DNA from 3 places in the Brevibacillus ginsengisoli genome. Region 1 is predicted to be linked to each of the others. Evidence: predicted binding sites of a transcription regulator. Region 1 holds the regulator's gene; each other region holds the start of a gene.
What was found. The regulator Rex, encoded in region 1, represses fermentation and respiration genes when NADH is low (regulators of the CRP and FNR family bind a similar motif). The targets are predictions, from matches to a motif close to TTGTGAAATATTTCACAA.
Positions count from the first base shown of each region.

Region 1 (4,290 bases):
AACCAAAATACCCCTACCTACACTTTTTGCCGCACCAAACTCCCGTCAATGCTCTGATGGGAGGACTTTTTCATTCATCTCCATGAGGGTGAAACTTATCGATTCAGCTTTTGAAACATACGATTCGCTTCAAAAATAACTTGTTCTTCATCGACCGTCAGAAGTTCGTTATTTCGCATGATAAATTGACCCGCAACAATCGTATCGGATACGTCACGTCCATTGGCTGCGTACACCACATGCGAGATAGGGTCATGCGCAGGATGGAAGTGAGCTTGGGCACTGTTGAGCATGATCATATCCGCTTGTTTGCCGACTTCAAGTGAACCAAGCTTGTCTTTTTGGAAGACACCGTCTGCTCCAAGGATCGTTGCCATACGAAGTGCCTGTTCGGCTGGAACGGCAATCGGATCATGGTTCACACCTTTATGAAGAATAGCTGACAACTTCAGCTCTTCAAACAGGTTCAGGTTGTTGTTACTGGCTGAGCTGTCTGTTCCAAGCGATACACTGATGCCTTTCGCAAGCATGTCAGGAACCCGAGCTACACCACTCGCCAATTTTAGGTTGCTCACGACGTTATGAGATACTTTCACATCATATTTTGCCAAAGTATCGATCTCTTCATCCGTTAAATGTACGGCATGCGCCACAAGCGTTGGTCGTGAAAATACTCCCAAATTCTCCAGATGGGCTACTGGACGAACTCCATAATCCTTCACGTTTTGCTCCACTTCAAAAGCCGTTTCGGACATATGAATATGCATCGGAAGGTCCAACTCATGAGCGCGTTCAAGAATTTGCGTAATAAAATCTGGTGTACAAGTATACGGCGCATGTGGAGACATCATCACAGTGATGCGTCCATCTGCTTGATTGTGCCAGTCACGGGCAAATCGAGTGGCTTCTTCTAGTTTGGCCTTACGCTCTTCAGCTGAGCAGAATCCAATCATACCGCGGCACAAACGAGCGCGCATACCAGAGTCTTGTACAGTTTGGGCCACTTCATTCATGTGATCGTACATATCCACAAAGGTGGTTGTACCTGTACGGATCATTTCGATAATGGACAAATAAGCTCCCCATTTGACGTGATCAGCCGTAAATTGAGCTTCGAGCGGCCACATCTTGTCTTCCAACCACTGCTGAAGCGGAAGGTCGTCCGCATACCCGCGCAAAAGGGACATTCCCACGTGTCCATGAGTATTAACAAAACCTGGGAGTATGTATTTATCTTTCCCGTTAATGATTTCATCATAGCCAGACAGATCCGCTGGGGTCTCACCTACATATGTAATGATATTTCCTTCGAAAGCAACTGCTCCATCCAGAATCACATCATTCGTTGGATTCACGGTTATGATAGTAGCATGTGTAATGATCGTTTTCATTTTCTTAGGACTCTCCAATCATTGTGTGATATACAAACCTTTAGCCATTAGGTAAGGTAGTACGCTAAGCTTTGCAAACTGGATGTCACATCCGCGTTATGCACTCGCACATCCTTTTCCATTCGAAGATTCATTGGCGCAAAATTAAGTATCCCTTCAATTCCCGCTTCGACTAACAAATTCGCTACTTCCTGCGCTGCCTGAGCAGGTACAGTGATGATGGCCAAACGAATTTGCATGCTGGACACGACTTCTTTTAGGGAGTTCATCGAATAAATTTTTAAGCCGGCAATCTCTTTTCCTTGCTTGGATTCATCCGCATCAAAAATAGCGACGATCCGCATGTTGTCCTTCAAATAGACGTTATAGTTACTGATCGCATGTCCCAGGTGACCTGCCCCCACCAGAGCAACATGGATTTCCTGGTCAAGCTTTAGAATTTGTCTGATTTTCTCGATAAGATAATCGACATCGTAACCAATCCCTTTTTTCCCAAAATCCCCGAACGCGGCTAGATCTTTACGGATTTGGGCCGGATTCACGTCTAATATTTTTCCCATTTGTTGAGAAGAAACCGTTTTAACGTCCATTTGCTTCAATGAAGTTAAATAACGCAAATAAATTGGAAGTCGATTGACAACTGCATCTGAAATTTTAGGTGCTTTCATGCTCCAATTCCCCCTCTCTATTCCTTTTTACGCTTTAAAACCTTGTAGTCTTTTCCATTGGATAAAATCGTAATCGTTCCGTGTTGTCCTGTTACGTATGTTTCCGCCCAGGATTCGCTTAATCGTTCCATGATCTCCGACTGGGTTCCCTTGAATCCGTTCTCCAAGATTCCGGACTCGATAACAGCCACCTGCGCGTCCACTTTACTTAAAAACACCTGCGAAGAGGCTTGATTGCTTCCCTGATTCGCCACCTTTAGAATCTCAGCTCGCAAAAGTTTTGGATGGCGCTCCAGGAGTCTTTCTTCACTTTTTTCTCCAATGCCGCTTGTGAATAGATACTTTATTTTATTTTGCCGTAAAAGGAACACCAGAGAATGATCTTGTGGAGAAAGAAATAACGGCTCACTTGGATTGAGTACTTTTATGGTGATCTCATGATCGAAGGCCAGCTCATCTCCTTCCCGAAGAAGGACTAGTTTTTTAGCTTGACCAATCGGAACGACATGGCGAATGGATCTGCTGATGGCTTCTGGTATCATTACCGTGTCAATCTGTAAGCTATTGGCGAGTGTCTGGTAACCTCCCGCATGGTTGGGTAAATCGTTGGTAATGATGACATAATCCAGTTTGGTTACTTTGCGTTCCTGTAATAACTCTATCAAATCTGAAGCATCTTGTGCACTGCCTGTATCAATCAGCAATTTCTTGCCATTCGGGAAGCGGATCAGTGTGCTCTCTCCCTCATTCAGCGGGAAAAATGTTGTCACCATGCCGATAAAGTCATTCTCATTTTCGCTCAAAATGGGGTCGTCCACTTTGACGACATTCTTCAGATGCTCATCTATTGTGCAGGCCGCAAGTAGTAAAGTAAGAATCAGAAGCAATGGGTACGTATATTTCATGGAACCAACCACCCTTATAAAACAGTTGGTTCATTCTATGACTCTTCGTCCACTAGCATACCGTTCAAAAATGGTCGAATCATTTCACGCAATTGTGTCCAGGTACCTGTCTTCGTCTGAAAAGGCGGTAGCGACTTCAAGAAGGATCGTCCGTACCTGGATTCGACAATGCGGGTATCAAATACCACAATGACTCCACGATCTTGATGATGGCGTATCAGACGTCCTACTCCTTGCTTGAATCGTATGATTGCATGAGGTAGCGACAAGGCCATGAACGGATTTTTCTTCTCTTCCTTTAGTTTCTCCGAACGCCCTTCCGTTAATGGGTGATTTGGCGGCGCAAAAGGCAACCGAACGATAATCAGGCAACTTAAAGCATCACCCGGTATGTCTACCCCTTCCCAAAAGCTGCTCGTCCCAAGCAATACCGTTCGTGGCTCCCGCTGAAACTTGCGAACTAATTTGTTTCGATTACTGCTGTCGATGCCATGACCTAACAAGGTAATGCCTTCCTCGTCCGGCAATCTTGTTTTCAGCCCATCATATACCTGACGAAGCATGGAGTAGGAAGTAAACAAGATGAGTGTTCTTCCCTGTGCAGCCAAAATTACGTCAATACATCCCTGAATGACAGCATTGAGATACTGTCCATCACTTTCCGCAATAGACGGCAAGTCAGCAGGCAGTAACAGCAATCCCTGTTCTTCATAATGAAACGGAGACGGCAGCGATAGCGTACGATAATTCTTTGATTGCTTGGGATCAAATCCGAATCGTTCCACTAGGTAGTCAAAGCTATTTTTCACCGTCAACGTCGCTGAAGTAAGAATCACACTACGTTTCTTCTCAAACAATTGCTCTCTCATAGCTTCGGCGATATCGAGTGGAGAGCTGAACAGGAAGAGATGTTTGCGGGATGTGCGTGATTCAATCTCCATCCATTTTACCAAGTCTTCTCTTTCTTCCACGAGCAGGATATGAATTGCTTGAGTTGTTTGCTTGATTTCTTCCAGAAGTCCTCTCATATTCGTCTGATAGCTTCTGATAGAATAGGTGAACGTATCCTCAACAGACTTGGTCAGATTGAGGTACGCTTCCAATTGTTCCGCGAATCGAGTCAAACTCACGATCAGTTTATCTGATGTTTTGCGGATCCGTTCGTCTTTTCCGTAGAAGTCCGACAGTTTATAACGAATGGTCGCACGCCCAATCTCTGTGGTTTCCTTCGCGCGCTTCAACGCCCAGTGGTACAGAAGCTGAGTCCATTGCGAAGCATCCTCTTTCGCCTGGATATGAGATTGTCGCAGCTCGTGACGCGCATTC
Region 1 covers NZ_JBNJQR010000002.1:187,539-191,828, reverse strand. Annotated here, with positions in the region: gene ACQCN2_RS04515 (amidohydrolase) at 96-1,391, opposite strand; gene ACQCN2_RS04510 (redox-sensing transcriptional repressor Rex) at 1,439-2,059, opposite strand; gene ACQCN2_RS04505 (ComEC/Rec2 family competence protein) at 2,077-2,964, opposite strand; gene dinG (ATP-dependent DNA helicase DinG) at 3,000-4,290, opposite strand, start outside.

Region 2 (4,290 bases), on a different contig from region 1:
ATCATGTAAATGGCCAGATTCAACTAACCTCTCAACCGGACCAGGGAACAACCTTCAGAATAAGCTTGCCGTATAAGCGAAAGAGGTGAACGGAATGATTAAGGTCTTGATTGTGGAAGATGACCCGATGGTGGCCGAATTGAACAAGCGCTATCTGGAGCAGGTAGAGGAGATGCAACTATGCGCTGTTGCCTCCAATTCAGAAGAAGCGATGGAAATATTGAGCAATCAGGAGATTGATTTGATTTTATTAGATATCTATATGCCGGGGATGGACGGATTGGAGTTATTGTCCATGATCAGGAACTTGGACAAAAGCGTAGACGTGATTGTCATTTCAGCGGCCAGTGATATTGCCAGCATCAAGAAAGCCTTGCGTTATGGGGTCGTGGATTATTTAATCAAGCCATTTGAATTTGAACGGTTTCATGCCGCATTAACGGCCTACCGTGAGGATGTGTACCTCATGCGATCGCAGGAGGTGTTGAATCAGGAGGAACTGGACAAGCTTCTCTTTTACAAAGAAACAACTCCAGAGCAGGCGGAATTACCAAAAGGACTTACCCGCAAAACGATGGAAAAGGTGTGGAACCTGATCCAGACCTTTGCAGATCGTCAATTTACAACGGAGGAATTAGCCAATAGTCTAGGAATTTCACGAGTTTCCATGCGCAAATACTTACAGTTCCTGAATGAAATCGGAATGGTTGAATTTGAGATTACGTATGGCTCTGTTGGAAGACCGGTGTACAAGCACCGATTCATCCAAGCCAAAAGTGAATTAATCAAGCCATATCTGTAAGCGGCGAAATGCCGCTTTTTTTTATTTCCAGGCGAACAAGAATTCAGTTCCCAAAATATTGTCGGAAGAAATCAATGATGTCGAGACAATTTTGAGACAGCTGTTTATCCTTTTTCCATGCCAAACCAATCGAGAGCTGAATCGGACGTTTCAACGGAATTTTGACAATCTCATCATTGTCCTTGACCACCATGTTAATCAAAAGAGAGAGGCCAGCCCCATTGGCGACCAGAGATTTCAACGTCTCGTAGTTGTCAGTTGTAAACGCGATATTGGGAAGGTATCCATGCTGTTTGCATTCATCCACGATAATTTGGTGATGCATAAAATGATCGGATAGGAAAATGAAACGCTCATCACGTAACTGTTCCAAGGATAGTTCACGTTCACCTGCCAGGTAGTGATCATGTGGAAGACAAACCATCATGTCTTCCTGGGTGAAAGGAAGCATATTGATCGCCTCGGAATGTGGGGGAAGGATCATGAATCCAAGCTCCAATTCGTCTTTAACGAGCATCTCATGGATGGCACTTGAGCCTTTTTCACAAACGTGCAGATTGATATCAGGAAGCGCTTTTTGGAATTCGATAAACAGGTTGGGAAACAGTTGAGCCCCGATCATTGGAGGAAGCCCGAATTTCACCTTGCCGGCATTCGTATCCGTGATTTCGGTAACGGCATCCTTGACGTGCATGAGAATCGTCGCCACACGTTTGTTGAAGAGTTCTCCTTTAGGAGTGGGAGCTACTTTCTTCGTGTTCCGTCTCAGCAGCTGGACACCTAATTCCTCTTCAAGCTTGTGAATAGAGTTGGTGATTGAAGGTTGTGAGATATGCAGTTCTTCCGCAGCATGCGTGAAGTTTTTATGTTTGCAGACTACGTGGAAATACTCCAGTTGTCTAAACTCCATGCTCTTCTCCTCCTCGTAGCGTCTTTGATCTATCTGTATTGTAGAACTTTAGCTTGGAGTTAGGAGTTTAGGTAAATTAAGAAGTCGTTTTGTAATTAAAAAAAGTAGAGAAAAGAGGTTCGTCCCTTTACGCTCTGTGGAAGCTCGCAATGGAGTAGGGGAAGTCCGCTGAGCGATCACTTCCAAGGAGGCTGCAAGCGGACGAACCTCTTTTCTAGTGGGCTTACGCGAATGGTGAGAAAGTAAAAACGTTTGATCACTCTAAAACGTTTTTACTTTCTTGTAATTAAGATGAAGCAACGACGTTCATCTGAGACTGAATATTCTGCAAAATAGCCATAGACTATTACTTGATCAAAACTAGGTATTTCAGTTATTCAAAAAAACATGTGAAAATATTCACAAGAATAACAGGAGGTGAACAAGCAGAAGCTGACATAAAAGCAGCTGGCAACACCCACTTAGTTCTTAATCATTACTTTTAAAAAGAGGTGAGTAGCATGGCTAAAGCAGTACCAGTTCAACCAGGCAATCAAACGAAAGCTCCATCAGAAGTCAAATTTATTCCATTACTTGCAACAGTAGCAGTAGCTATCATTATTTGGTTTATCTCACCACCAGCAGGTCTGGACATTAAGGCTTGGCACTTGTTTGCGATCTTTGTTGCTACAATCGTAGGTTTTATCACGAAGCCCCTGCCGATGGGCGCAGTCGCTATTCTAGGTATAACAGCCACCACGTTAACAGGGACGTTGGCGTTAAAAGATTCGTTAAGCGGATTTGCAGACACCACGATCTGGCTGATTGTTATCGCCTTCTTCATTTCTCGCGGCTTCATCAAAACGGGTTTAGGCGCGCGTATCGCATACTTTTTCGTAATGAAATTCGGTAAGAAAACACTCGGACTCTCTTATTCCTTACTATTCAGTGATCTTATGCTGGCGCCTGCCATTCCAAGTAACACCGCTCGTGCAGGTGGGATTATTCTCCCAATCATTCGTTCCTTGTCAGAAACCTTTGGCTCCAAGCCAGAAGATGGTACAGAACGTAAAATCGGTTCTTTCCTGTTAAAAGTAGGGTTCCAAGGCAACATGATCACTTCCGCAATGTTTATGACAGCAATGGCGGCCAACCCGCTAATCGCTAAGCTGGCAAAAGACGTCGCAGGCATCAACATCAGCTGGACTGGTTGGGCAATCGCCGCACTTGTTCCTGGATTGATCAGCTTGCTCGTGATTCCATACTTCCTTTACAAAGTGTATCCTCCAGAAATCAAGGAAACACCGGGCGCTTCTGATATGGCCGCTAAGAAATTAAAAGAAATGGGTCCGCTCAAACGTTCTGAAATCTGTATGCTGGCCGTTTTCTTCCTGGTACTTATTCTATGGATCTTCGGAGACAGCTTGAAAATTGCGGCAACAACTACAGCATTAATCGGTTTGTCCGTCTTGCTTCTGACTCAGGTTCTTAGTTGGGATGACATAAAGAAAGAACAAGGTGCATGGGATACATTAACTTGGTTTGCCGCATTAGTTATGATGGCTACCTTCTTGAACAAATTGGGCATGATTCCTTGGTTCGCTGAAACAATGAAAGCTTCTGTAAGTGGAATGACATGGATGGCTGCACTCGCGATTCTAGCGATTGTGTACTACTATTCCCATTACTTCTTTGCAAGTTCTACAGCACATATCAGCGCGATGTATTCCGCTTTCTTGGCTGTAACGGTGGCTGCTGGAGCACCTCCAATGTTGGCTGCTTTGTTACTTGGTTTCTTCAGTAACTTGTTTGGTGCAACCACTCACTACGGTTCAGGTCCAGCTCCAGTATTCTTTGGTGCCGGTTATATTACACAAAACAAATGGTGGTCTCTTGGTTTAGGAATCTCCATTATCCATATCGTCATTTGGTTCGGTATCGGTGGTCTTTGGTGGAAAGTTCTTGGTCTCTGGTAAATCTTTGGCAGGAACATACTTGTGAAAAAATGCACAAATTTGAACAAAATGTGAACAACATACAAAAGCAACTAGATTCGGCATGCTAGAACGGATTCGGGAGGGTGCTTTATGAAAGAAATAGCAGTGGAAACAATTACGCAGACGGTTAAAGGGTTATGCATCGAGGCAGCCTGTGACTTGCCCCATGATGTAGAGGCATTATTGAGAGATGCGGTAGAGCGTGAAGAATCACAATTCGGACGGTACAGCTTGGAGAAAATCGTCAAAAACGTGGAGCTCGCTCGAAGCGAAAACGTGCCAATGTGTCAGGATACAGGAATGACCGTCATTTTTGCTGAGGTAGGACAAGACGTACACATCGTGGGCGGAAGTCTTATCGATGCCATCAATGAAGGGGTTCGCCAAGGCTATACCGAGGGCTATCTGCGCAAGTCCGTGGTGGGAGATCCTGTCCTGAACCGCAAGAATACGGGTGACAACACACCAGCGGTCATCTATACAGAGATCGTTCCAGGGGACACACTGCGAATTCAGGTTCTCCCTAAAGGAGCGGGCAGCGAGAACATGGGCGCGCTCAAAATGCTTAAGCCAGCAGAAGGACTTGAAGGGGTGAAGAAATT
Region 2 covers NZ_JBNJQR010000005.1:397,194-401,483, forward strand. Annotated here, with positions in the region: gene dcuS (DcuS/MalK family sensor histidine kinase) at 1-89, shown strand, start outside; gene dcuR (two-component system response regulator DcuR) at 95-802, shown strand; gene ACQCN2_RS13260 (LysR family transcriptional regulator) at 846-1,712, opposite strand; gene ACQCN2_RS13265 (anion permease) at 2,213-3,667, shown strand; gene ACQCN2_RS13270 (fumarate hydratase) at 3,779-4,290, shown strand, end outside.
Region 2: the regulator Rex is predicted to act here: its motif matches at 2,100-2,117, upstream of ACQCN2_RS13265 (anion permease).

Region 3 (4,290 bases), 290 kb from region 1:
TTTGTGCTTTGGTACCCAATTTAGGGAACTTGTACACACGTTTACGAATATCCAAGAATTTCTGACGCAAGTCATCGAAGGAGAGATCAGGATATTCGTAGAACAACCACATACCTTTGGCAGCATCCATTGCGGAACCGCCACCAAGAGCGATAATGACGTCAGGTTGGAAGTTGTTCATCATTTTTACACCGTTCATTACGGTTTCAACGGATGGATCTGGTTCAACCTCACTGAAAATTTCGCAGTGAACATAATCAAGACGTTTACGCAATTGAGTCAACACTTTATCGACATAACCGAATTTCACCATGGAGTTATCGGTTACGATCATCGCACGAGAGATGTTCGGCATTTTCTCCAAGTATTGAAGAGAGCCGTTTTCGAAGTAAATACGATTTGGTACTTTAAACCATTGCATATTGACCCTCCGTTTAGCGACACGTTTGATGTTGATCAAATGACGAGATGTTACGTTAGAAGTTGTAGAGTTATGACCGTAAGAACCGCAACCAAGTGTCAAGGATGGGATCAATGTGTTGTAGATGTCACCGATCGCCCCGTGAGTAGAAGGGGAGTTCACGATCAGACGTCCAGTTTTTAGGCGTTTCGCAAAAGCGTTAATCACATCATCATCAGTAGAGTGGATAACAGAGGAGTGACCCATACCACCAAACAAGGTCATTTCTTCTGCGCGAGTGATCCCTTCTTCGCTGTTTTTTACTTTGAAGCAAGCAAGTACTGGGCTTAACTTCTCAGCGGACAATGGATACTTCGGTCCAACACCTTCTAACTCAACAACGATCATTTTGGTGTCAGCTGGTACGGAGAAGCCTGCCATTTTGGCGATGATTGCAGGGGACTGACCAACGATTGTTGGGTTAACCGCACATGTACCAGGCTTCATCATCATGTTTTCTAGTTTGATTTTTTCTTCTGGAGATACGAAGTAGCAACCATTTTCTTTCATGAACCCAGTTGTTTCAGCATAGATCGCTTCATCGATGATTACCGCTTGCTCAGAAGCGCAAATCATACCGTTATCAAAAGTTTTGGAGAGGATCAAGTCAGTTACAGCGCGTTTGATGTTTGCTGTTTTCTCGATGTAGCAAGGAACGTTACCCGGTCCTACACCAAGAGCAGGTTTACCGCTGCTGTATGCGGATTTAACCATTCCAGAACCACCAGTTGCCAGGATCAAGGATACATCAGGGTGATTCATTAATACTTGTGTTGCTTCTACAGAAGGGTATTCAACCCATTGAATCGCGTGTTTTGGAGCACCAGCTTCAATTGCTGCATCCAACAAGGTTTTTGCAGCAGCCACACTGCATTTTTGTGCAGATGGGTGGAAGGCGAAGATGATTGGGTTTCTTGCTTTAATAGAAATGATAGATTTGAACATTGTAGTAGAAGTTGGGTTTGTTACTGGTGTAACACCTGCGATAATCCCGATTGGTTCAGCGATTTCTACATATCCATCTGTTTCGTTTTCGTGAATAACGCCTACAGTTTTATCGTATTTGATGCTATGATAAACATATTCGGTAGAGAAGATGTTCTTCGTGATCTTGTCTTCGAAAACACCACGGCCGGTTTCTTCCACAGCCATTTTAGCCAATTCCATGTGTTTATTTAATCCAGCCAAGGCCATAGCCTGCACAATGCGGTCTACTGCTTCCTGATCAAGTTTCATCATTTCATCAAGAGCTGTTTTGGCGTTGGCGAGCAAGCCATCAATCATGCCATTTACGTCTACAGTAATTGTTTCTACTGCTTTAGTATCCGCTTTGCTTTTCATGTGAACTTCATCCTCCAATAGTGAGCTTTGAATGGTAATCGCAAAACAGAAAGAGAGTGGAAAGGAGACTTTGTGAAATAATTCACAAGTATAATGGCGATTGTTTTCCAGGTAGTTCGTTTTCCCCCTACCGAATCTCTTTGCACACTCATAATATAACGTTGTGAAATAATTCACAAACCCTATTTTACGAGATTATAATGATTTATCTGCTGAATTAACCGTTTTCACTCCCTTATAGATAGGTTTTTCGCTGTTCGAATAAGGTTTTTAAGAAATTTACGGTGGGGGAATAACAGCATTAGGTGTAGAGAATTAAGTCAGTAGAGTATACACAGGATTGTGACGTTGATCTCGAAACATCAGATTGAAAAATGGAAGCCTTCGATTCATCTTGAGGTTTTTTCTTTTATTTCTAAGACTATGTGCATTCAATCTCTTGCGTCATTTTCGGCAAGTGAGCCAGTATTCGGTTTCAATTCACCGATATTGTGAGAAATAGAAGGGATGATGGTTCTATAAGCAAAATGATAGTAGAGAGTTGTTTATTACCAAATAATGAAACGTATCATTCTTTGAGAGCGTATCCTTATTAGGAATACAATTGTTCAATTAAAGAGCAGAGGAGACGAACTTTTGATAAACACATTAAAATTAACCGGGTTATTTCTGCTATTTGTAGCGGTGTTATTAACAGGTTGTAATGGAAATGGGATAGAACTCAAAGATGGGGATAAAAACATTACCGTAGAGATGGATGAGGTAATTTCTAATTACATCATTCAAAAATACTTATCTTCATATGCTCACACAGAAAAACAGTTTGAAGTCCATAAAGTATATGGCACTAGTGAATCAAATGGAGTCTTAAGTGTCTATATGTGGTCTTATTATGGTGGTTTTAATAAATCCTCTGGTGAAGAAATCCAATCCGGACATTCTTTGCCTGCTGTCATTCGGTTAAAGAAGAATGATGCGCACTACTCTGTTATCGAATATATAGAACCTCAAGACGGTGATTTGTATCAGTCTTCTTTAAAAAAGATGTTTCCTGAAAAATACTTCAAATTGGCGCAACAAGATATTGGAAATATAAAGGATTTACAAAAGGAGATGGATACAAAAGTGCAACAATGGTTAGGAGAATAGAAATAAACGCCAATAAAAGGACCATAATCAGGTTCTTTTTCTTTTTTACTGGATTATCAACAGAGCTATTTCTAAAAAAATCCTTGGTCGCCATTGAAAACGCTCTATTTAAGTTACATTTTTTTTCACTAGGAAAATGAGAGGGAAGAGGGTAGAATGAAGGCGCAGAAAACATGTGAAATATTTCACATAGAATCTTCTCACTATGGAGGCAGTTATTTATGTCTTATCTCAAACCTGATGCCATTGCCAAAGTCACAGTTGAAACAGGATTCAAAAAAGCCACAATGCCAATCAGTCAAACACTCGTTTTGGGATTCTTGGCAGGTGCTTTTATCTCACTTGGTTTCTTGTTAAACATCCGGGTTGCTGCTGTCTTTCCTAAGGAGTGGGCCGGTGTGGGTTCATTTCTGGGAGCTTCCATCTTTCCATTAGGTCTTATTCTTACGTTACTCGCGGGTGGAGAGCTCTTGACAGGGAATATGATGGCCGTCCCGCTTGCCCGGTTCGCCAAACGAATTAGTTGGCAAGCTCTTGTCACCAACTGGTTCTGGGTAACCCTCAGCAATCTTTTGGGAGCTTTGTGTGTCGCGTATCTGTTCGGACATGTGCTTGGTTTGACGGAGACTGGGCCATATGCTTTGAAGACGGTTGCCATAGCCCATGCGAAACTGGAGGAAACCTTCTTGCAATCCTTCATTTCAGGGATTGGTTGTAACTGGCTAGTTGCTTTAGCCGTCTGGTTAGCATATGGAGCCGAGGATATGTCAGGCAAAATCCTTGGAATCTGGTTCCCGACCATGGCGTTCGTCGCTATTGGATTTCAGCACGTGGTAGCCAACATGTTTGTGATTCCGGCAGCCATCTTTGCTGGACACTTCTCGTGGTTGGATTATTTGAGAAATTTTGTCCCTGTCTTCTTGGGAAATGCCGTGGGTGGAAGTATATTTGTAGCGGGTGCATACTGGCTTGCTTATCTGAAAAACGATGAAAAAGTAGAATCTAGTAATACCATCAAACCTGTACAAGTGAGGGGTAAGAATTATGGTTGACCTATCGTTGTCCAGCATTCTCATCCGTTTCGTGCTGGGTGGGGGAGCCGTGGTTGCTTCAACATTTTTAGCTCGCAAAATCGGTGGAACCATAGGCGGAATCTTTGCTGCCTTTCCTGCTGTTTATCTTGCTGCTGTGTTGACCATTCGTCTTGACGCTTCCGGCAGCGAACTGATTAGTCGATCGATCGCGCTTTCCAAAGGGGCACTGATCGGAATGGGAATTAACATCCTCTGCGCTGTGGCGGTGGGCGTAATGAGTACCAAATACGGATGGAAAAAAGGCTT
Region 3 covers NZ_JBNJQR010000002.1:481,989-486,278, reverse strand. Annotated here, with positions in the region: gene adhE (bifunctional acetaldehyde-CoA/alcohol dehydrogenase) at 1-1,801, opposite strand, end outside; partial or broken gene ACQCN2_RS05855 (IS1595 family transposase) at 2,275-2,397, shown strand; gene ACQCN2_RS05850 (hypothetical protein) at 2,438-2,950, shown strand; gene ACQCN2_RS05845 (formate/nitrite transporter family protein) at 3,172-4,002, shown strand; gene ACQCN2_RS05840 (DUF3147 family protein) at 3,995-4,290, shown strand, end outside.
Region 3: the regulator Rex is predicted to act here: its motif matches at 1,963-1,980, upstream of adhE (bifunctional acetaldehyde-CoA/alcohol dehydrogenase).